DNA from 4 places in the Vibrio sp. R10-SG3-ISO3 genome. Region 3 is predicted to be linked to each of the others. Evidence: predicted binding sites of a transcription regulator. Region 3 holds the regulator's gene; each other region holds the start of a gene.
The links. The regulator CRP, encoded in region 3, controls carbon source genes, mostly activating them, when cyclic AMP is high. The targets are predictions, from matches to a motif close to TGTGANNNNNNTCACA.
Positions count from the first base shown of each region.

Region 1: a site for CRP is predicted at 1,811-1,826, ahead of gltB (glutamate synthase large subunit). Genes of this name have one in related genera too.
Region 2: a site for CRP is predicted at 3,505-3,520, ahead of deoD (purine-nucleoside phosphorylase). Genes of this name have one in related genera too.
Region 4: a site for CRP is predicted at 3,049-3,064, ahead of cytR (DNA-binding transcriptional regulator CytR). Genes of this name have one in related genera too.

Region 1 covers NZ_JCBDHE010000016.1:66,804-72,678, reverse strand. The annotation lists gene arcB (aerobic respiration two-component sensor histidine kinase ArcB) at 1-470, opposite strand, end outside; gene mnmL (tRNA modification radical SAM protein MnmL/YtqA) at 604-1,548, opposite strand; gene gltB (glutamate synthase large subunit) at 2,062-5,875, shown strand, end outside.
Region 2 covers NZ_JCBDHE010000023.1:18,654-24,528, reverse strand. The annotation lists gene AC6R1A_RS05990 (hypothetical protein) at 1-1,026, opposite strand, end outside; gene AC6R1A_RS05985 (transposase) at 1,166-2,635, opposite strand; gene deoD (purine-nucleoside phosphorylase) at 2,691-3,401, opposite strand; gene AC6R1A_RS05975 (YbgA family protein) at 3,757-4,707, shown strand; gene AC6R1A_RS05970 (MerR family transcriptional regulator) at 4,697-5,488, shown strand; gene phrB (deoxyribodipyrimidine photo-lyase) at 5,485-5,875, shown strand, end outside.
Region 3 covers NZ_JCBDHE010000030.1:60,862-66,736, forward strand. The annotation lists gene AC6R1A_RS07200 (SLBB domain-containing protein) at 1-783, opposite strand, end outside; gene AC6R1A_RS07205 (capsule assembly Wzi family protein) at 817-2,163, opposite strand; gene AC6R1A_RS07210 (phosphoribulokinase) at 2,489-3,358, shown strand; gene crp (cAMP-activated global transcriptional regulator CRP) at 3,616-4,248, shown strand; gene AC6R1A_RS07220 (DUF1338 domain-containing protein) at 4,406-5,197, opposite strand; gene astD (succinylglutamate-semialdehyde dehydrogenase) at 5,317-5,875, opposite strand, start outside.
Region 4 covers NZ_JCBDHE010000002.1:11,180-17,054, reverse strand. The annotation lists gene hslU (ATP-dependent protease ATPase subunit HslU) at 1-359, opposite strand, end outside; gene hslV (ATP-dependent protease subunit HslV) at 399-941, opposite strand; gene AC6R1A_RS00135 (SPOR domain-containing protein) at 1,082-1,627, opposite strand; gene cytR (DNA-binding transcriptional regulator CytR) at 1,778-2,785, opposite strand; gene priA (primosomal protein N') at 3,136-5,337, opposite strand; gene rpmE (50S ribosomal protein L31) at 5,663-5,875, shown strand, end outside.

The DNA of each region.
Region 1 (5,875 bases), on a different contig from region 3:
AGCAGCGCGGTGCGCTCCGCCAACTCGACTTGAGTACGCTCACGTTGATAGACCTCATTTTCAAGATCTTTCATCGCTTCTTCGCGCGCCGATTCGGCTTTGATCCGCTCTTCAATTTCTTGATTGAGTTTTTCGATGTTTTGTTGAAGTTTGTAGTTCAGCTCTTGGTCTCTTGAACGCATGTCTTTGAGTTTAGAGACGAGCTTGGATAAGCGTTGACGAGACTCTTCAAGCTGATCCACCACCACAGAAAGAAAATAGACCGCCCAAGGTGTGATCAGTAGACCAAAGAAGACTGAGCGAACGATGTCAATATCATCCACGTGGCCACTTAACACCAGCGTGATCCCCACCTGGACCACCACGGCCAGTGCCACCAACGCCAAAGCAAGCAAAATTGAGAAACGTAAAATGCCAAGTTTGACCAAGAGGTCGACATAATACTGAGCGAGGTTTTTTATCGGTTTCATTAAACGCTCCGAGCCTAGAATCACCACTGCCTCATGATGGACAGTGGTTTCATACTACCTGTTTTGCCCTTGGGCTGCTAAAGCTTCTCTGACTCGGGAACGTTTAAATGTGGGATGTGTGAAGCGACAAGGCTTAGGGCGTGGCAAGTGGCGGCGCTGTGTAAACGAATGGACGCTCAATCAACGAACCTTGCGCACCCAACGCATTGAGTGAACGACCAATTTCCGTCATCGCCAGCCAGCGGTTTTCACACCAAAGCGGTGCCAACAAGGTAGGTCTGCGTGCCGCCGAAGAGACGCGATGATAGACCACTTCCGGTGGCGTCATGCGGATCATTTCACTGGCAATAGCAACATATTCATCAAGCTCAGGCGCCTGCAGTTTACCAGCTCGCCACGCTTTAGCCATGGTACTGCCTTCTACAATGTGCAAGCCGTGCAGTTTGATGCCATCGGTACCCACCGCCAACACTTGGTGCAAAGTCTCCAGGTTGTCATCGCGTGTTTCGCGCGGCAAACCCACAATCAGGTGAGTACACACTTTGATCCCGAGCGCTCTAGCGCGCTCAGTGATGCGCGCATAACACTCAAAGTCGTGGCCACGGTTGATGCGTTTAAGGGTGTCGTTGTTGGCGGTTTGTAAGCCAAGCTCTAGCCAGATTTCATAGCCTTGCTCAACGTAGTCAGAGAGCAGTTCAAGCACCGCATCAGGCACACAATCTGGCCGCGTCCCTACGCACAATCCGACGATGTCCGCCGCTTTGAGCGCCTCTTCATACATCGACTTGAGCACTTGCACCTCAGCGTAGGTACTGGTGTAAGCCTGAAAATAAGCCAGATACTTGTTCGCGCGGCGAATCTCCCCCGCTCGGTCAGTGAGTTGGGCTTGAATGCTTTTTACTTGAGCTTGCTCATCAGCAAACGAAGCGACATTGCAAAAGGTACAGCCACCACGGCCAATCGTCCCGTCGCGATTCGGGCAACTGAACCCACCGTGCAAGGTCAGCTTGTGCACTTTCTCTTTATAGCGACGCTGGAGATCTTGACCAATGGTATTGACTAATTCGTGTAGCTGCATTTCCCACCCAAACGTAAATAAATCTCATTAAGATTTATGTAAAAAAATTACAATCATGAAAATAATTCGGGGAGGAATCTACCGATTTCAAACAGGCGCAACTTTAATCAGAGTCAATAAACATTCATTAAATACAGGCATTTCGCTAAATGTTACGCAAAAGTTAAACGCAATGGTGCATGTTCATGCGAAAAAAGTGGGCGACAAGGGCGAGTTTTCATTGCATTTGCTGCTGACAAAATTGTAGGATACTTACAGTTTTTGTGATTTTTATTACAGACAAAATTGCAAAATCATCGGCGGTATCCACCTCCCACCTATATAAATCACTACATAGTGACAATAAAAACATGGATATCACCAAGGATTGTTTTTCTCGCAATATTTTTCCTGCGAGATACGGAACGGAATCTAAGTCTCCCACCTCGGTTGACTTCGAATCATACAAATCAAGGACAAGACGCCCCTGCGGATTAGGGTAATTGCGTCTAATTGAACTGGAAGGATGTATCTATGGTAGATAGAGAGCAAAGTTCTCAGGGTCTATATACTCCAGAACTGGAGCATGACGCCTGTGGTATCGGTTTTGTTGCTCACCTGAAAAACCGTAAATCACACGAAGTTGTGACTCAAGCACTCGATATGCTCGCTCGCATGGAACACCGCGGTGGTCAAGGTTGTGACCCTTGTAGTGGTGATGGTGCGGGTATCTTGTTGCAAAAACCCCATGAATTTCTTTTAGAAGAAGCAGTAAAGCTCGGTATCAAACTGCCTTCTTTTGAAAAATACGGCGTTGGCGTGGTTCTCTTCCCGAAAGATGAATACAAACGCGAGCAATGTCGTGACATCTTAGAGCGAAACGCCAAGCGTCTCGACCTAGAAATCATTGGCTACCGCGTACTGCCAACCGACAACTCTATGATCGGCGCCGATCCTCTCAGCACTGAGCCTCAGTTCGAGCACGTGTTTGTCACTGGCGGCCCAGGTATGACGCCAGAAGAGCTTGAGCGCAAGCTGTACGTGCTGCGTAACTACACGGTACGCGTCTGCCTTGAGAGCGTGTCGAACATTGGTGATGATTTCTACATCAACTCCATGTCTTACAAAACCTTGGTGTATAAGGGTCAGTTGACCACAGAGCAAGTGCCTCAATACTTCCTCGACCTGCAAAACCCAACCATGGTGACGGCGCTAGCCTTGGTACACTCTCGCTTCTCTACTAACACCTTCCCGAAATGGCGTCTGGCGCAACCTTTCCGTTATATCGCCCACAACGGTGAGATCAACACCGTTCGCGGTAACTTAAACTGGATGAAAGCCCGTGAGGCGATCATCGAGTCGGATCTGTTTACACAAGCAGAAATCGACATGCTATTGCCTATCTGTCAAGAAGGCAGCTCGGACTCTTCAAACTTCGATATGGCGCTTGAGCTACTGGTCCTCTCAGGTCGTAGCTTGCCACACGCATTGATGATGATGATCCCAGAGGCATGGCAAGAAAACAAAACCATGGATCCGACACGTCGCGCGTTCTACCAGTATCACGCAAACATCATGGAACCTTGGGACGGCCCAGCGTCAGTCTGCTTTACCGATGGTGTCCAAGTAGGTGCAACGCTCGATCGTAACGGCCTGCGCCCGTCTCGCTACACCGTGACCAAAGACAACTTCCTTGTGATGGCGTCTGAGTCTGGTGTTGTGGATATTGCCCCAGAGAACGTCGAGTTCCGCGGCCGCTTGCAGCCAGGTCGTATCTTCGTTGCGGACTTAGAGCAAGGTCGCATTATCTCTGACGAAGAAGTCAAAGATACCATCGCAGGCGCTCAGCCTTACGAACAATGGGTGAAAGATAACCTACTTAGCCTGAAGAAACTGCCTGATGCGAGCAACCAGTTCAGCCAGCCTTCTCCAGAGCGCCTTCTCCATCGTCAACAAGCGTTTGGTGTCAGCACTGAAGAAGTGAATGAAATCATTGTTCCAATGGCGAAAGAAGGCAAAGAGCCACTGTCTGCCATGGGCGCAGACTGGCCATTGGCTGTCTTGTCTCACCAGTCTCAGCATCTATCCAACTACTTTAAGCAGTTGTTTGCTCAGGTTACCAACCCACCGATCGACCCGATCCGTGAGCGTATGGTGATGTCACTCAATACCTACCTAGGTAAAGATCATAACCTGCTGACTGAAACTCCGCTTCACTGTCAAAAAGTGGAACTGGAATCTCCAGTGCTCGCGAACTCTGAGCTAGAGAAATTGCGTGCGATCGACAACGAACACCTACAGGCGAAAACGCTCGATATCGTGTTCCAAGCCAATGAAGATCAAGGCAAACTAGAGCGTGCATTGAAGCGTATCTGTCAATACGCCGAAGATGCGGTGGTCGATGGCTACTCGATCATCCTACTCACAGACCGCGCAGTGAACTCAAACCACGCGGCTATTCCAGCCATGTTGGCCGTCGGCGCCGTTCACCATCACCTGATCCGCAAAGGTCTACGCGCGAAGTGTGACATTGTGGTTGAAACCGGTGATGCGCGTGAAACGCACCATTTCGCGACGCTACTTGGCTACGGCGCCAATGCCGTCAACCCGTACTTGGTAATTGAGACCATTGTTGAGCTGCAACGCACCAAGAAGCTCGATCCAGAAGCCAGCCCACGCGATCTGTTTGATAACTATCGCAAGGCGATCAACGGCGGCCTGCTGAAGATCTTCTCTAAAATGGGCATTTCAACCTTGCAGTCTTACCATGGCGCACAGATCTTTGAAGCGCTTGGTATCCACAAATCCGTGGTCGACAAATACTTCACGGGTACCGTCTCTCGTATTCAAGGTTTGACGCTCGATGACATCGCAAAAGAAGTCCTCATTCGTCACCGTGTCGGTTACCCCCAACGCGAAATCCCAGTGCAAATGTTGGATGTCGGCGGCGTCTACCAGTGGAAACAGCGTGGTGAAAAGCACCTCTTCAATCCTGAGACGATTTCGCTGTTGCAACAATCAACACGCAACAAAGATTACGATCAATTCAAGCAATACGCGGCCGCGGTGGATAAGCAAGGCGACAACGCGGTGACGCTGCGTAGCCAGTTGGAGTTTGTTAAGCACCCTGCTGGCTCAATTCCCATCGACGAAGTAGAACCGATTGAAAGCATCGTGAAACGCTTCGCTACCGGCGCGATGTCGTTTGGTTCGATCTCTTACGAGGCGCACTCAACACTGGCCGTTGCGATGAACCGATTGGGCGCGAAGTCTAACTCGGGCGAAGGTGGTGAAGACCCAATGCGCTTTGAGCGCAAAGAAAACGGTGACTGGGAACGCTCAGCTATCAAGCAGGTCGCGTCTGGTCGCTTTGGGGTGACTTCATACTACCTCACTAACGCAGACGAACTGCAAATCAAGATGGCGCAAGGCGCGAAACCGGGTGAAGGCGGTCAGCTTCCGGGTGACAAAGTCGATGATTGGATCGGCGCCACTCGTCACTCAACACCGGGCGTCGGTCTGATTTCTCCACCGCCACACCACGATATTTACTCTATCGAGGATTTGGCTCAGCTGATCTACGACTTGAAGAACGCGAACCGCGCTGGCCGCGTGAACGTCAAATTGGTCTCCGAAGCCGGTGTCGGCACGATTGCCTCTGGCGTTGCGAAAGCCAAAGCAGACGTTGTGCTTATCGCAGGTTTCGACGGCGGTACCGGTGCCTCTCCGATGTCATCGATTCGCCATACGGGCCTACCTTGGGAATTAGGTTTGGCGGAAACGCACCAAACGCTACTGAAAAACGGCCTACGTAACCGTATCGTTGTTCAAGCGGATGGTCAGATGAAAACGCCTCGTGACCTCGCTGTCGCCACATTACTGGGCGCTGAAGAGTGGGGTGTCGCAACCGCTGCGCTGGTAGTAGAAGGCTGTATTATGATGCGTAAGTGTCATAAGAACACCTGTCCTGTGGGCATTGCGACACAAAACAAAACGCTGCGTGAGCGTTTTGACGGCCGCGTCGAAGACGTCGTGACCTTCTTCCAATACATGGCACAAGGCTTACGCGAGATCATGGCGGAACTTGGCTTTAGAACCATTGATGAGATGGTCGGTCAAGGTCAGAAAATGAAGATTCGCCAAGACGTATCGCACTGGAAATACAAGAACTTAGACTTGTCTCCTGTGTTGCACGTTGAGCAACCGCGCGAGCAAGACGGCGTCTACAACCAGACCGTACAGAATCACAACCTAGAGCAAGTGCTTGACCGTAAACTGATTCAAGCGGCGATCCCTGCGCTCGAAAAAGGCGAAGCGGTCAACGCTGAGTTCCCGATCGTCAACACTG
Region 2 (5,875 bases), on a different contig from region 3:
TTGCTCTAGCTGACGTTTTGATGCGCGTGCTTTATCGTTTGATACGCGTGCGGTTTGCTCGCGCAGCATGTTAATGGAGTGGTCACGGTATTTTTTGAATGATGCGAGTGCCGCTTGATATTGACCGCTCTCTTCTGCGACGCGCGACTGCTGGAAACAGATTTGTGATAACAGCTCGCCATTATCAAACGACTTGGCGGACTGCTCAGCTTGAATCAGTAACTCTGTCGCTTTTTGTGGATTTTTTCGTAGTAGTTCGAGTCTCGCTCGGCTAATGTAGGAGTGAGACTTCATCCACACCAAATCGTGTTTCACCGCAAGATCGTGCGCTTTTCGCGTGGCTTCTTCTGCGTCTTCAATACGCTCAAGCCCCAGCAGCGCAAGTCCGCGGAAATCCCAAATCTCTGCCAGCCAGGTTTTGTCTTCGTGATCATAGAGTAAGTCTGAGGCGCCATCCAAAACAGAAAGCATTTCAACGTAGTTGTTGAGTAGGTAGAGATCCCAAGCGAGCAAAATACGCGATTTGCCCTCAAGCCAAGCGATGCGATTATGGTTGGCCACCATGACCGCTAATTCGTGAGTACTTTGGGCAAGGCCGTACTCTTGGGTAATGCGCCAAATGTTGCCCAACCCAATCAAAGATTCGATTTGATACTCAATTTCATCCACCAGTGCGGACTGCTCAAGGCAGTTAATCCAGTATTGTTGAGCGGAGTAGTATTTGGCTTGGCCCCAATATTGGAGCGCATAGACGTGCAGAATTTCAGGAAGCAGGTCATCAGTATCGAGGGCATTGTGTTTAGTGTGCGCCTCTTTGATGTAGCGAAGTCCTTTGCGGTAGTCCATCGATGCCCACGCGCATCGCGCCATTACGATGAGGCTTTTCACCTCGGCGGGTGGGTAGAGGATTTGGGCGGCGCGCGCTAAGCACTGCTCAGCGGAAGCGAAGACTTTGTCCGGATCGGATTCAATCTTACTTTTTAGCTGTTCAAGCTCAGTGTCGAGTAGGCGTTGGCTTTTTTCCAATGAGTCAATCCCTTACCGCTAAGTAAACCTATCAAACTTTAGTACTAAACCCCAGTATAATATGAACATTGACGGGTTTACGACTATCAAAAGCATCAAACATTCCACCTTTTACAGGGATGCGTCACACTTCTATTTATTATGAAAGCAGCTCACGCAGTGTCAAAGGGGATTGAGTCAATTCAAGCCGTTGCGCTGCGGTCATGCCTTGTTTGTCTTGGTAGCACAAATTATGCCACGCTCTAAAAATATCCAACATAGGCAGCAGGCCACCCGGTCTGAGTTTGCGACGCGGCTCATTGATAAAACCGCTAAAGAGCGTTTGAAAACGAGACTGGAAAAACGCCGTTTGACGAATGGAAGCCCTGCGCAGCCAGTAGTTAGGTCGATTATCTTGTCCTGCGAGATAGCAAATGCCCTTGGCGTATTGACCATCGGAAGTAATCGCCCAGCGATCGCGCCACCAACCCATGTGCACGATGTCGACTTTGTCCAAACTGTGGTTCAGAGACCACTGTGGATCTTCTTCCACATACATAAGGTCGATATTTTGACGCTGAATTCTAGGTAGGCATATGCTAAGTGCTGCAGATCGAAGCACTGGGTCTTGCGGTAGATAGATGGAAACTTGGCGGTCGCCCTGACACAAATCCAGCACATGTAAGAAATGGGCGTATGAGGTGTACGGTGCTCTGATTAATGCCCCTTTAGAGGGGTAATGGAAGACGGTGAGGTTGCCCATGGGGTCTTCCACATTGCCTCGCGCCAAAATGGTTTGGTACTGCTGGTCGATGCGCTCGCGAAGATCGCTCGGTGGCGTTGGCACGGGCAGGTTGGCCTCAGAGCAGTGATCGCGTGAGACAAAACGCGCAGGCGTTTGGTACGGGTCATGATCGATACCACCAACGGGTTCTTCATTGGCCGAGTAGTTGACGTGTTGGCACAAAATGTAGCCGCTGTGGGCTTCACCCGTGGCAAACCACAATACGCCGTTATTGCTTTTCGGTTGCAGGGTGACGTAGTGAGATGCGAGTTCGTAGTGTTTAGCGTGGTTGACCCAACGAGCGTCAATCATGGCAAGCTTGCGTCGGCAGCGGCTGGCGATATGGTCAACATGGTCATAAAAGGTTTTGGGGTTGATGGAAAGCTTGCGGCAGATTTCACGCACGGAATAACCCGTAAACAGTAACCCAAGCAGGTTTTCTTGAAATTGACGTTTTTTGTTCGCCCCTGACCACTTATCGACAAAGGTCGATTGGCACGCTTTGCAACGATAGCGTTGCCTATCACCACTGTAGCCAAACGCGTGGTAGAGGTGTTTATGTGTGTGGACCGAAAGGCCCATGTTGGGACAATCAGGTTGGCGACAAGCGGGCAGCCCATCGCTGTGTAGCTGGCGTAAACGTTGCAGTTCAGTCAGCACATCTTGATTGTTAAGTAAGGGGGGGAAAGCACCGCACTCCCGACATACCATCGCAGGTCGTTTAGGGTTAGCGTGCTGCACAACGTAACGATGCGCATCACTCAATCCAAAGTTGTCACACGCCAATGTTTTACAAAAATTGAGCTGTAACCCATCTGCTTCCTTTGGCAGTTTGCCAGTTGTCACTCTCTCCCCCTCGGGACTATCTGGGCAGCCAAGCGGTCACTTGGCTGCAATATCGTTACAGGTTGATGGCGGTTTCTAGCGCCACTTTCATCATGTCATTGAACGATTTTTGACGCTCTTCTGAGCTCAGCTTTTCACCACGGATGATGTGATCAGAGACAGTCAGAATGGTGAGCGCTTTTGCACCAAGGTCAGCGGCAACGCCGTAGATGCCTGCAGCTTCCATATCCACACCAAGGATGCCGAGTTTTTCCATCTTCTCGAAGATGTCTGCTTCTGGTGTGTAGAAGAGATCCGCTGAGAATACGTTACCGACTTTGACTGGCACGTTTTGCGCGCGAGCTTGAGCAACGGCGGTTTCAAGAAGACCGAAGTCCGCAATGGCTGCGAAATCGTGATCGTTAAAACGGATTCGGTTGACTTTTGAGTCTGTGGAGGCGCCCATACCAATCACGACGTCCATCAATTTTACGTCGTCACGTACCGCGCCACAGCTACCGACACGAATCACGTTCTTCACACCGAACTCGGCAATCAACTCATGAACGTAGATACAGCAAGATGGGATGCCCATGCCGTGACCCATCACCGACACTTTTTTGCCTTTGTAGGTGCCTGTGTAGCCAAACATGTTGCGAACGTCACAAACTTGTTTGACGTCATCAAGGAATGTCTCTGCGATGTATTTAGCGCGTAGCGGATCGCCTGGCATCAATACGGTTTCTGCAAAGTCGCCTGGCTGAGCATTAATGTGTGGGGTTGCCATAGTCATTACTCCAAATGGGTCAGTAATCGCTGAGCTGATTACCAATTATGTTGAACTTCAATTCTGTGTTGAGGCAATACTAGCCTTGTCAGCCATTGTTCCTTGAGAGGTTGCTCACAAAATAGGGTGTGCTATGACAATTTAGAGGTATTGATAACCAAATGTGTTGAAAGTGATTTGGCAATCGATTTGCAAAAACGTTTGCTTGGGGAGTGAACCAAAATGGTTGTGTTTGCGTAAAATTGTACAAATAATTTTTTTGTACATGTTTCAAGTGCTGTGCTACTACTTATATGAGAAATTAAGTTATACAAGAAATTAAGTTGTACACATTTGATGGTGATGGGAGCTCAACATGGAAAAGCAAATTACGATCGGTATCAGTTCTTGTGTGCTGGGAGAAAAAGTCCGTTTCGACTCGGGTCATAAGATCAGCAAGTTTGTCACGAAAGAGTTGGCACCGTTTTTTGAATTTATGCCGATATGCCCTGAAGTGGGAATGGGGATGCCGGTTCCTAGGCCGACGATTCGATTGATGTCAAACGACGAGCGCATTGCGCTGGTGGAGACCAAAGATTCGAGTAAAGATCACACGGACGCCATGATTCGCTATTCCCAACAGAAGGTTGCCAGTTTAGTTGATGAAGAGCTATGCGGTTACATCGTTTGTGCTAAATCGCCCACCTGTGGAATGGAGCGCGTTAAAGTGTACCGTAAAGCTGGTGCGGAAAATATCGGGGTCGGACTGTATACACAGCAGTTGATGGAGCAGATGCCATGGCTACCCGTTGAGGAAGATGGACGGCTCAATGATCCTGTGTTGAAAGAGAACTTCATTACCCGCGTCTATACCCTACGTGATTTTTATGACTCAATGGGTGAGACGCCGACCCGTGGCAAAATCATCGCTTTCCACTCGCGTTACAAGTTGACCTTAATGGCTCATCACCCTGAAGCGTACAAAGAGCTTGGGCGCATGGTTGCCAACATCAAAGAGTACGACATCGAAGAGTTTTACCACTTGTACCGTACCGCGTTGATGCAAGCGGTGGCCAATCGCGCCAGTCGTAAAAACAACACCAACGTGCTGATGCACATCCAAGGTTACTTTAAGCGTCATCTCGACAAAGAACAAAAGTCTGAGCTGCGCCGAGTGATCGACGAATACCGTGTGGGTTTGCTGCCTTTGTTGGCTCCGCTAACGCTCATTAAACATTATCTATCCACTCATCCCGATGAATACTTGGCAAAGCAAAAGTTCCTGCAGCCCCACCCACAGGAGTTAAGACTGCGTTATGGTCTGTGAAAAAAATTGGTATGCGATTCGAGAGGTCTCGGATTTAACCGGCGTTAAGCCTGTGACGCTGCGAGCGTGGCAGCGTCGCTATAACTTGATCCAACCGGAGCGCACTGAAAAAGGCCACAGACTCTACACGGATGAGCACATTGCACTCATCAATGAGATTCAAGGCTGGCTCGCGAAAGGGATTTCGATTGGTAAAGTCAAAGCCCTGATCGGGTCTGATTTGCCAGATGAAGCGCTAGATGTCGGCAGTTTAGAGGCAGTAGAGGAGGTGCTTGAAGCGCTGACTAACCTCAACACCAAGCGTGCAGAGAGTGTGATTAATGGTGTGCTGAAAGAGTATCCTCTTGAGTTGGTTGAGCGTCAGTTCATCACGCCAACGCTCAATGCGCTCGCTCTAGTGAAACAAAGTCTGCGATCTTTGCATCTTGGTCTGTTTAATACCTTGATGGTCACCAAGCTCAACCAGATCATTGAGGCGGAAAACAAGGTGGCCCATCGCGGTAAATGTTTGGCAATCAATCTCGATGCGGCGCGCGATATTCACACCCAACTGTGGGCCCTGAGTCTGGTCAGTCAAGGCTATCGGGTCTTGATGATTGATGGCGTCGAGGATCTGTCGGGCCTCTTAGAGCACACCGCCGTTCACCGCTTTGAACAACTGGCGTTTTACAGTGCCACGAAACCGAGTGAATCTCAGCTCAGCGTGATCAAAGAGTTAGAAGCGCAGCATGGGCAAGTCTCGCTGTCAGAAATGATCGAATTGGTAAGGAGAGCGTTTTGAATATTGTTTGGTTTCGCCGTGATTTACGTGTTGAAGACAATCATGCCTTAGTGAGCGCCGTGAATCGAGGTCAACCGGTCGTGGCGTTATACATCGCAACGCCTGGTACCTGGCAAACCCATGATCATAGTCCAAGGCAAGCGGATCTCATCTACCGTCGCTTGCACGAGTTAAAGACGGAATTAGCCGAACTCGACATCCCGCTTTATTATGCGCAAGTCGAGACCTTCGCAGACAGCGCAGCGCTGGTGGCTGAGTTGGCACTGCAAGCCAAAGCAACGGGTCTGTATCTAAATAATGAGTATGAACTGAATGAACGTCGCCGCGATGAAGCGCTGGAGGAGGCATTGAGTTCAACTTCTGTGGACGTGCATCGCTTTGATGATA
Region 3 (5,875 bases):
TTTACTTGAATCACCTTCAAGCAATAGCTTATACATATCTAATTGGGCAACGACTCTACCTTTTCGCTTTAAAAATATGGAGCGTAGTGAACCTGTTGGTTTCACACCTCCTGCCGCGATAATGGCTTGAGTCATTGTCGTGAGACCATTTACATTGTAAGCACCAGGCTGATTAGCCTCCCCCGTAATGTAAACTTGCATTAACCTCATGCTTCCCATGGACACGGTCACGTTGACACCGATGATCCGTTCTTCAATCAAAGCGCTGAGCTGCTCATCGACCTGCTTAAAAGATTTACCTGAAACACTAAAAGGGCCGATTTTAGGCAAGGTAATATGCCCACTTCTATCAACAACGAGAGAATATTGCTGATCTTCCTTACCAAACACATGTACCAAGAGCTCATCACCCGCACCCAAAACATAATCTGTGGGAATGGGAGTGTTGTCGAGCGTTACAAAACTTCCTGGGACTCCGTTCAATACGTCATACCCAAACAGAGGAAGCGACTGATCTTGCACTTCCACATTTTTTTTAACCTCAGCTTCGGGTTCACTTGGCTGTACTCTCACTGGCTGAGATACGACGTTAACTGACGCTGGAGCCTGTGATGAGGATTCAAGGAGCGACAAGTCAACCCCATACTGGCGTGCCAGTTGCTCCTGCTGAGATTTCGGTAGCTTCTTGAATTGTTCTATTTGAGCTGGTGTAGGCTGATTGGCCAATGAAACTTGACTAATCAAAGTAATGCCTAGTAGTACCAGGTAGTTAAACACCTTCATACAATTTTAGGTCCCTTGCAAACTAATGGTAGGTTAGTAACGATACTCATAACCAAATGAAAAAATAGGCTCATTGTTAGAATAGGTATCCGAGACTACGTCTCGATAGCCCACTCCCAAGTTAAACATCCCTTGCAGATAAGGGATGTAGTAGTCGGTTTTCATCACCCTCTCTTGACCGTTGCTCGAACCTGAATCTCGAGCAACGATACTTAGCCGATGATCATTGGCCAATTGAGCATAAACAGCGACAGATTGACTGTTTCCCCAACTCAATGAGGTCAAGTCACTGATTAACTCATACTCTTTGGGATGAAGTACTTTAACGTAAGCTTCGTCAACATGCTGACTCTCTAAAACCAACGTCCAATCAATATCAAGCAAACGTCTATGACCTTCCCACCCCACAACAAAAGACTGGGTCTCCTGTCCCAAGGAAACCTTTTGAAAGGACGCAAACATTGCATGACTGAGCTCAAACATTTTTGGAAGAGGAACATTGAAATCAATGCCAAATGAGCGGTACGAGGCGCTGGAATCGAAGTCAGTGGATTCGTGATAGTTCAATGACACTTCTGCAAAATTAAACGGTTTCATTGAAAAGCGGTTAGACCATAAGTAGTCCGCCTCACTATCCGTTTCAGAGATCACACTATCCAGTTGCCAATAGCCTAATAGTCCCTGATTGTTTGATACCCATGACACTGATAAAGAAGGCGTCGAATTCCCATATGTGCCTAATTGTAAATTATGTTGCCATGTCGGCCCCCACCAACGTTCAAGGTATCCCAATGCAACTAACGAGTAACCAACATTAAAGGCAATATACGAACCGCTAAAGTCAATATCTTGATCATACTCTATGGGTAGCAAATCTTGCTGGGATATCCTTTGGTTTACGTAGTTCAAGTTAAGCCTGTACGCAAAACGGTCATCTAGATGATTATAGCTAGAGTAAATTCCCCAACTATCACTATCATTAGCGCCATATCCTAAAGACACTAGCGGCCCTGTCTGGTACTTCACTTTCGACATGAATTTACCACGTCCATATTGCGCATTACTCATTGCATGCCGCAACTGTCGATTTGCTACTAAGGCTTGTTCATCTGATATATGATTGTTGGTGAGATCATCGCCGATGCTAAGCCAACGTAGAGGAAATGTACTAACGGGAGAGCTCATCAGGCCAATATTTGAGAGTTGATTGAGTGATGCTCTTAGGAAAGGGTCATGGGACTCTAGCCATGGTGACGCTTTTACACCAAAGGGAAGACAGAAAAGAGACAACACCCACATTAAACCGAAAAATACTTGCAGTGTTACCTCTGAAAACGTGTCTTTTATAAAGAGCCGACGTCCTAAACATCCATTTACCACAATTAGAACCTTTGATTCTCTTTGAATCCCACTGACATAACCTATAATTATTATTAGCTTATTAGAATTTTGGTTTTCGATGAAATGGTGAACTAGCTACAAATAAGCACGCCCGATCATACTGCATCAATCACAAAGATATGCAGTATATAGAGTATTAACATATCAATAAAGTACTTCCCTTCTCATTATACTACGTAGTTAAAATGCCACTTGCGAAAATAAGAATACTGACGAGTAGCAAACTGCTCAAGGGGCACACTCGCCTTCGTTTTGGTGATATAGTGCGAACATACAAGGACAGGTATTACACATAAGGTTTGTCATGTCAGCAAAACACCCCATTATTGCCGTAACGGGCTCTTCCGGTGCGGGCACAACCACGACCTCTGAAGCGTTTCGCAAAATGTTTAACATGATGCGCGTGAAACCGGCTTGGGTGGAAGGGGACAGTTTCCACCGCTTTACGCGCCCAGAAATGGATGTCGAGATCCGCAAAGCGCGCGAGCAAGGACGCCACATCAGCTACTTTGGTCCGCAGGCGAACGACTTCCCTGCGCTGTCTGAGTTTTTTAAGCAGTATGGCAATGAAGGCACAGGGCAAATTCGTCGCTACTTGCACACCTTCGATGAAGCCGTGCCCTACAATCAAATGCCGGGTACCTTCACGCCGTGGCAAGATTTGCCGGAAAATTCTGACATGCTGTTCTACGAAGGACTGCATGGCGGCGTGGTGGATGGTGAGGTCAACGTCGCCCAACACGTCGACTTTTTGATTGGCATGGTACCGATTGTGAACTTGGAGTGGATTCAAAAATTCGTCCGTGACACGCGCGATCGCGGTCACTCACGCGAAGCGGTAATGGACTCGATTGTCCGCTCGATGGATGACTACCTCAACTACATTACCCCGCAATTTTCGCGCACCCACATCAACTTCCAACGCGTGCCGACCGTCGATACGTCCAACCCACTTAACGCTAAAGGCATCCCAAGTTTGGATGAAAGCTTTGTAGTGATCCGCTTGCGCGGCATCAAACAGGTCGACTTCCCATACCTGCTCGCTATGATTGATGGCTCTTTCATGTCGCGCCACAACACTATTGTCGTGCCGGGGGGTAAGATGAGTTTTGCGATGGAGCTCATCGTCAGACCTATCCTACAGCAGCTTATCGAGACGGGTAAAATTGGCTAGCGATCAGTCCTAAGACCCGTTTACTTGTCATACCGTGATCATGTGCACATTTTTGCGTAAACAATCACCAACTTGACACGATTAAAATCAAGAAATCCCTTTTGAAAAAGGCTACTATTTGTAACCGAAACAAAGATGGCTTGCAGCATTGAATAAGTGCTCTTATCCTAAAAAGCCTTGTTCAAGGCTTCGCGCCTTTTACTGGCGCGACAAAAATGGAAAGCGGCAAGCGTACCCTGCAGAGGAAGTGAGATATTATGGTTCTAGGTAAACCTCAAACCGATCCAACATTAGAGTGGTTCCTGTCACATTGTCATATTCATAAGTACCCATCAAAAAGCACATTGATCCACGCCGGTGAGAAAGCAGAGACGCTTTACTACATCGTCAAAGGCTCTGTGGCGGTACTGATTAAAGACGAAGAAGGTAAGGAAATGATCCTTTCTTACCTAAACCAAGGTGACTTTATCGGTGAACTTGGTCTATTTGAAGAAGATCAAGAGCGTACCGCTTGGGTTCGCGCTAAATCACCTTGTGAAGTTGCAGAGATCTCATTCAAGAAATTCCGTCAGCTTATCCAAGTCAACCCTGACATCCTGATGCGTCTATCTGCGCAAATGGCAAGCCGCCTACAAGTGACGAGCCAAAAAGTCGGTGACCTCGCCTTCCTAGACGTGACAGGCCGCATCGCGCAGACGCTACTTAACCTAGCGAAACAGCCAGATGCCATGACGCACCCAGACGGCATGCAAATCAAGATCACGCGTCAAGAGATCGGTCAGATTGTCGGCTGTTCACGTGAGACCGTTGGCCGTATCTTGAAGATGCTTGAAGAGCAAAACCTGATCTCCGCCCACGGTAAAACCATCGTCGTCTACGGCACGCGATAGGGCATTAGAGGCGAGTTCCTAGTGGCTAGTTCCTAGAGAAAACCTTTAAAGATTAAGAAAGCCACCCTGTCTACCAGCGGTGGCTTTTTATTTACCAGTACCCAGTTCCCATCACCCATTTCACCAGCCCCTCTAGCAACTAGGAACTAGGCACTCCCTACCCATTCGTACTCTCAAATATCTTATCCGCTGACGCCGCGACAAACCCTGGGTAGAGCTCACCATTACTCATCGGATAGCGTTTGGCGAATTCGTAGAAGCCGCCTGGGATCACTTGCGTACCGTCACTAAAGCTCACCTCGACTTTGTCTGCCATGGTGGACGATTGCTCAAGCAATACCTCTGGTGAGCCTTTCACTTCGCCACCCGACTCATTGATGACAAAGCCCGCTTGGCGCAGGTGCTCATTCACCGCCGCGACCTCGTCAAATGCCTTGAGCTGATTAACGCTTACGGTGAAATGGTTGGCCCCATAGCCGTGCGCCGCAAGCCATGCTGCGTACTCACTCTCTTGGGCGAGGGTTTGAAAATCTTCATAGCTGAGATCCCACAAACGGCCCGCATACAAAAACTCATGGCTTTGCAGTGCGGATGCCTCCACTTGTGCCACCAGCTTGCTGACAATGCGTTGCAGCGGCGCTGAGCACTCTTCGACTTTCAGCTCACTGATGAACACTTTTGGCAACGTCGGATCGGCGTGCTCGTAGTGCTTGGCGACCAAGTGTTTGCTCTCAAACAGGTAGTCACCGCACGCTTGGTAACCTAGCGCAATAAATGGCGCAGCCAATGTCTCGATACCGAGCGGCGCAATGTTAAAGGTGCGCAGCGCAATATGGTCATTGATCAGCGGCTCATCTTCTTCTAAAAGCTGATGAACCTTGGCCGCTTGAGGACATAGACGGGAAATATAGTCTTGCCACAGTAAATCGAACAGTTGAGCAGGCGTCATAACGTCTCCATGTTAATCGTGAAGCTGAATCGTAAAGCTGGTTCTTTAAAAGAATGGCTTAATCACAAACCTAGCAATGAATCGAACACCTTGGGCTCCAAGCGAGCCCAAGGTGCGTCTTACAGTTCTACACCCGGGCTTAACGTCTCAGGCAGCAAGGTGTGCTCGCCTTCCATCGACGCCATAGGGTAAGCGCAATAATCCGCAGCGTAGTAAGCACTTGGGCGAAGGTTGCCCGAGGCGCCCGGTCCGCCAAACGGCGCATCGCCACTTGCCCCAGTTAATTGGCGGTTGCGATTGACGATCCCTGCACGAATGTGGTCAACAAAGTAGGCCCACTCATCATCATCGGTGGACACCAGCCCAGCAGAGAGACCAAAGCGGGTGTCATTGGCCAGCTCAACGGCGCGCTCAAGACCTTGATAACGCACCACTTGCAGCAGCGGGCCAAAATACTCTTCATCTGGCAGCGCTTCGATGGCCGTGACATCAATAATCCCCGGAGTGACAAACGCCGCCTCGCCCGCTTTCGCTTCCACCAAGCTCACACCACCAAGGCTCTGCAAGTTCGCCTGTGCGTTGAGGATAAAGTGTGCCGCAGCTTTCGAAATTTGTGGGCCCATAAAAGGCGCTGGCTCTGCAAACGGCTGATCGACGCGCAGCTTGCGTGTGGCCTCA
Region 4 (5,875 bases), on a different contig from region 3:
TTCACTTTTTCCATCGCCTGTTGGTGCGTCATTTTGACCGCCACATCGGTCAAATCACGAATGATGGTCTCCACCTCTTTGCCCACGTAGCCCACTTCCGTGAACTTTGTGGCTTCAACTTTGATGAAGGGCGCATTGGCTAACTTGGCTAAGCGACGGGCAATTTCAGTTTTACCCACACCCGTTGGCCCTATCATCAGAATGTTCTTCGGTGTTACTTCGCTGCGCAAGCCTTCTTCTAGCTGCATACGACGCCAGCGGTTACGGAGCGCGATCGCCACAGAGCGTTTTGCGTTTTCTTGGCCAATGATGTGGCGATTCAGTTCGTGGACGATTTCGCGAGGAGTCATTTCAGACATAATTGAATTCCTTAAATGTAGTGACCACTATCTTGCTTTTTACTTCGCAGCGCTGTGCGGGATTTCTAGTTCTTCGATAGTGTGGTGATGGTTGGTGAACACACAGATATCACCAGCAATTTTGAGCGACTTTTCCGCGATGTCACGGGCGTCGAGTTCGGTGTTTTCGAGCAGCGCCGTCGCTGCCGCTTGCGCAAAGTTGCCCCCAGAACCAATCGCGATCAAATCGTTTTCTGGCTGCACCACATCACCATTACCGGTAATGATCAACGATGCCGTCTCATCAGCGACGGCCAACAAAGCTTCAAGCTTGCGCAGCGCACGGTCACTGCGCCAATCTTTGGCCAGCTCAACCGCCGCTTTAGTCAAATGACCTTGGTGCATTTGCAACTTACTTTCAAAACGTTCGAACAAGGTAAACGCGTCGGCAGTACCACCGGCAAATCCCGCAAGTACCTTGTTGTTGTACAAACGGCGAACTTTACGTGCGTTGCCTTTCATCACTGTGTTACCCAGTGATACTTGTCCATCACCAGCAATGACGACTTTGTTGTTACGACGTACGGATACAATGGTAGTCACGGTGGGGCCTCATACTTTATTCATTTGGATGTTAGTCTTTATATGAGGCTATGAAAAACAGAATTCAAGGGTAAAAAAGACATCGCCCCGACAAGAAACCGGGGCGATGTTTTCACTTTGAACGCATTAGACGTCGGCGTTTATTGTGCTTCTTTCCAAATCGCACAAGGCTCGATTTTGGCGCGCTGTAACTTGTGCTTATCACGCTCTGCGTCACGCTTAAATTTGTATGGACCAAGCACCACGCGATACCAACTGCTGTCTTCTTTTTTGCGAATTTTGCTGTTGATGCCTTGGAAAGCAATATCCAACTTACGCGCTTCAGCTTGCTGTGCGGTTTTGTACGCGCCGCACTGCATGATGTAAGGGATCTCAGACACCACCAACTCTTTGGCTTTCACTTCCACTTCACGACTCGGCAACGACTCGACATAATCCCACTTCTCTTCTGGCGGAGGAGGGAGAGTTTGGCTGCTTTTCGCTTTGGGTTTCGGGGTAGGCTTCGCGGGTTGAACCACCGGCGCAGGCGGCTCAGGATCGCTACTAAGTAGATACAACCCATAACCGAACGCCGAGACCAAGACGATGGCCAACAAACCACTGCGCCACGGTTTCTTGCGGCGCGGGGCGGCTTTTTTAGTCGGCTTACGGCTACTGCCGCGCTTTACGTAATCTCTATTCGCCACAACTGATTATCAAACCATTTAATACAACTGCTCGCTATGTTAAAGCAGATTTGTGTGTGAGGACAGACCGGAATTGGAAGCGGCTCAGCAAAACTGGCCGCAAAGTGGCGCGGCCAGCGCGCCCGGCGGCTCAATGACCGTTCAAGTCGTCTAGAGGACGCGCGGCGGCGCGGCGCTATCTCGAATCACCAGTTCTGTTTCGAGCAGTCGAGAGCCGGCACGCACGTCGTGGCCACGGAGGATCTCAAGCATCATCAGCATCGCCTGACGCCCGATTTCATAACGCGGCTGAGAAATCGTCGTGAGTGGTGGATCGCAGTATTGCGCAAACTGAATGTCATCAAAACCCACAACCGATAGATCTTGTGGCACGCGAAGTCCGAGCTTTTTCGCTTCCTGAATCGCGCCAATCGCCATCATATCATTGTGACAAAAAACCGCTGTCGGCGGCTCAGATAAGGCCAACAACTGACGAATCGCCTTCGCACCATCTTCAAATGTGAAGTTGCCTTCTGCGCAATAGTGTTCGTTCATCGTTAGGCCTGCGCGGCGCAACGCTTGTTGATAACCCTGGTGACGGAACTGACACAGTAGAGCACTCTCAGGCCCCGAAATCTGCGCGACACGGCGATGCCCCATCTGAGTCAGGTAGTTGACCGCTTCAAATGCGGAAGTGAGGTTATCAATATGCACGGTGGGCAACTCTAACTCAGGCGCAAACTCGCAGGCCATGACCATCGGCGGCAGATTCTTTTGTTCTGCCTTGCTAACATCAAACGGTAAATCCGTACCGAGCAGCAGCATGCCATCGGCCTGCTTAGTGAATACCAAGTTCACAAAAGAGCTTTCACGCTTTCTTTGTTGGCCGCTGTCCCCAAGCAATACGATGTAACCGTGCTCCATAGCCGCATCTTCAATGCCACGAATGATTTCGGTGTAATAGGGATCGCAAATGTCTGGGATGATCGCGATGATGGTCTTTGATTCGTTTCTACGCAGATTGCGCGCCAGCGAGTTGGGTGAGTAGCCAGCTTCAAGCACCGCCTCTTCGACGCGTTTTCTCGTCGCAGAAGAGACTTTCTCGGGATTCATCAACGCCCGTGATACCGTCGCCGTCGACACTCCCGCAAGCTGGGCAACATCCTTCATTGTCGCCATAAGTTATTAACCCTCTTAATTAAAGATGTAGCGCTTTAGCCACCTAAACCTTGTTGCCTTGATCATAGCGTCTGGTGTGGTGATGACGGGGTCAATCCTGCACCGCTTATGATGATGGTAGGCTGATGCCCACTCTTATTGGCAGCGAAACGCAATCGTTTGGCTCTTGCCAAGGTTCGCTTCGCCTATCCCTTTCCAAACAACTAGTTTATTCATTTCGAAACAGAAAGTTACGGGATATTTAACAAAACCCGAACTATAAAAGAGAGCCAGATCACAAATAAATGAAAAAGAACGAAATCAGCTCACAGCGCCTATCGTCCCTGCCCCTATTTAAACTAATCGGCGTGTTAGCTCAAGTCTTGAGGCTCGATATCGACCGACCAACGGACCTTTTTCGCGCTCGGCAGCAACTCGATAGCCGGCTTAGCACTGGCCAGCAGCTTTTGCATTAACGAGCGCTGCTCGGTTTGCAGCAGTAATTGCCAACGGAACTTACCCGCACGTTTGGCAAGCGGGGCGGGTGTCGGGCCCAGCACCATGCAGCCGGAATCAAACAGAGGGTGGGATTCTAAAGTAAAGCGGACTTGGCGTAGGAACTCTTCCACCAGCTCAGATTGGTTCGCCTCCGCACGAAACAGCGTTAAAAACGAATACGGGGGCAACGCCGCCAGTTTTCGCTCTGCTAAGGCCACCTCGGCGAAGTCCCGATAACTCTTTTTCAGCAGTGCTTGCAATAGGCTGTGCTCTGGGTGGTGGGTTTGCAACAACACTTCACCGGGTTTGCTGGCACGCCCCGCTCGGCCTGCCACCTGAATGAAGAGCTGGGCTAAACGCTCAGAGGCTCGAAAATCGCTGCTGTAGAGTGAGCCATCAACATCCAACAGCGCCACCAGCGTCACATCCGGGAAATGGTGCCCTTTGGCGAGCATTTGCGTGCCGATCAGAATCTGATATTCACCGCGTCGAATGGCGCTTAACGCCTCTTCTAGGCTGCCTTTGCGCCGCGTGCTGTCGCGGTCAATACGAATGGTTTTCTGCTCTGGAAAGAGCGTATGCAGTTGTTTCTCTAGCTGCTCGGTTCCCACCCCAACAGTGACCAGTTGAGTGGAACCACACCCTTGGCACTGGTGGATCGTCGGCTGCTGAGAGCCACAGTGGTGACAGCGAATTTCGCTGCTGTGCTGATGGTAGGTGTAGTAGGCGTCGCAGCGCTTGCATTCCGCGATCCAGCCACATTCGTGACACATCAGAGCCGGGGAAAAGCCGCGTCGATTTAAAAACAGCATCACCTGATTGCCTGCGTTGAGGTGCTTGCGCATTTGAGCGATCAGTGGCGCAGAGAGGCCCCCCTCTAAATAGAGCCCTTTGACGTCAATCACTTGATTGGTGGTGGGCACCGCACTGCCTGCTCGGCGAGACAAATGCAGATGATGATATTTGCCAGACAGCGCATTGTGCAGCGTTTCTAACGCGGGCGTTGCTGAACCAAGCACAATCGGGATCTGCTCTTTGTTGGCGCGCATGACCGCCACATCGCGCGCATGGTAGCGCAAGCTATCTTGCTGCTTGTAAGAGCTATCGTGCTCTTCATCGACAATAATAATGCCCAGATCAGCAAAAGGTGTCAGCAATGCAGATCGCGTCCCAATCACAATGCCGGCCACTTTATCGCGCGCACACAGCCAGGCATTGAGACGCTCGGTGTCATTCAATCCAGAATGTACTACCTCAATCGGCACGTTAAAACGCTTTCGAAAGCGATTGATGGTTTGCGGCGTCAGACCGATTTCCGGCACCAACACCAAAGCCTGCTGACCCCGTTCGAGGACTGGCTTAATCATGTTGAGATATACCTCGGTTTTGCCTGAACCGGTCACCCCTTCGAGCAAAAAGCAGCCAAAACCGCTGAAACTGTTGACCGTCGCGATAGCGATTGCTTGCTCTTCATTCAGCTTTGGTTTCTCGACATCGGCTTCAATGTCAGTGCCCCACTTGGCAAAATGAGGCTTGCGCTCAATCGACTCAATCCAACCTTTGTCTGTCAACGTGCGCAGCACGCTAGTGCTGACCTCTTCATCAATAAAACGTTGGTGTGACGTCGGTCCGTGTTGCAGCATCTGCATCACTTTGGCTTGCTTAACCGCTCGGCCAAATCCATGCATCAATTGATCGCGTCCGGTTGGCGTCAGTTGCCATTCCACCACGGCGGTAAAGTCGGCCGGTTTTCCCTTACGCAGGGCGCTGGGCATCGCATTGGCTAAGGTGTCGCCAAGTGGATATTGGTAAAAGTGGCTGCACCAGTGCAACAAGGTATATAACGAGTCAGGCCAAACAGGTTGACTGTCGAGCACCTGCTTAATCGGCTTGATTTTGTCCATCGGCAGCGATGACTGCTGCACCAAGGCTGTCACGATACCGACTAAGGTTTGACGGCCAAAAGGCACAGACACGCGCCCACCGATCACTGGAAAAAGGTGTCCAGGGATTTGATAGTCAAACTGTTTATCTAGTGGTACGGGTAACGCGACTCGGGCGATGGTGGGTCTCATTCAGTCTTTCACTGCAGGTCGATGACGCGTTTAGTCTAAGGGAAAAGGCAGAGTGAGAAAAGCCAGCGCATCTCAGTGTCTGTATGAGGAGACGCGGGTAACACCACTTCGCGATAACATCCATGCGTCTCCCTCTCCTGCAGCGGCTAAAAAAGTAGCGATTTCTACCCCAAATCGGTTGATCCTAGGCGTACTATTCATTACTATATCGCGCCTTAGAGATATGGCTGCTCTGGCAGCGGTGTCCTAAATCCATTTTACATTAACTACGTGTGGTGTCCGGCTCTGAATCGGATAGCGACACGGCCTATATTGAGGTTACCCCATGAAAGCTGGAATCCACCCAGAATACAAAGCAGTAGCAGCAACTTGTTCTTGTGGCAACACATTTGAGTTCAAATCTACTCTAGACAAAGAATCAATCCACCTAGACGTATGTGACAAATGTCACCCATTCTACACTGGTAAGCAGCGTATCGTTGATACTGGCGGCCGTGTAGATCGCTTTAACAAGCGTTTCGGTGCTCTATCAAGCGGT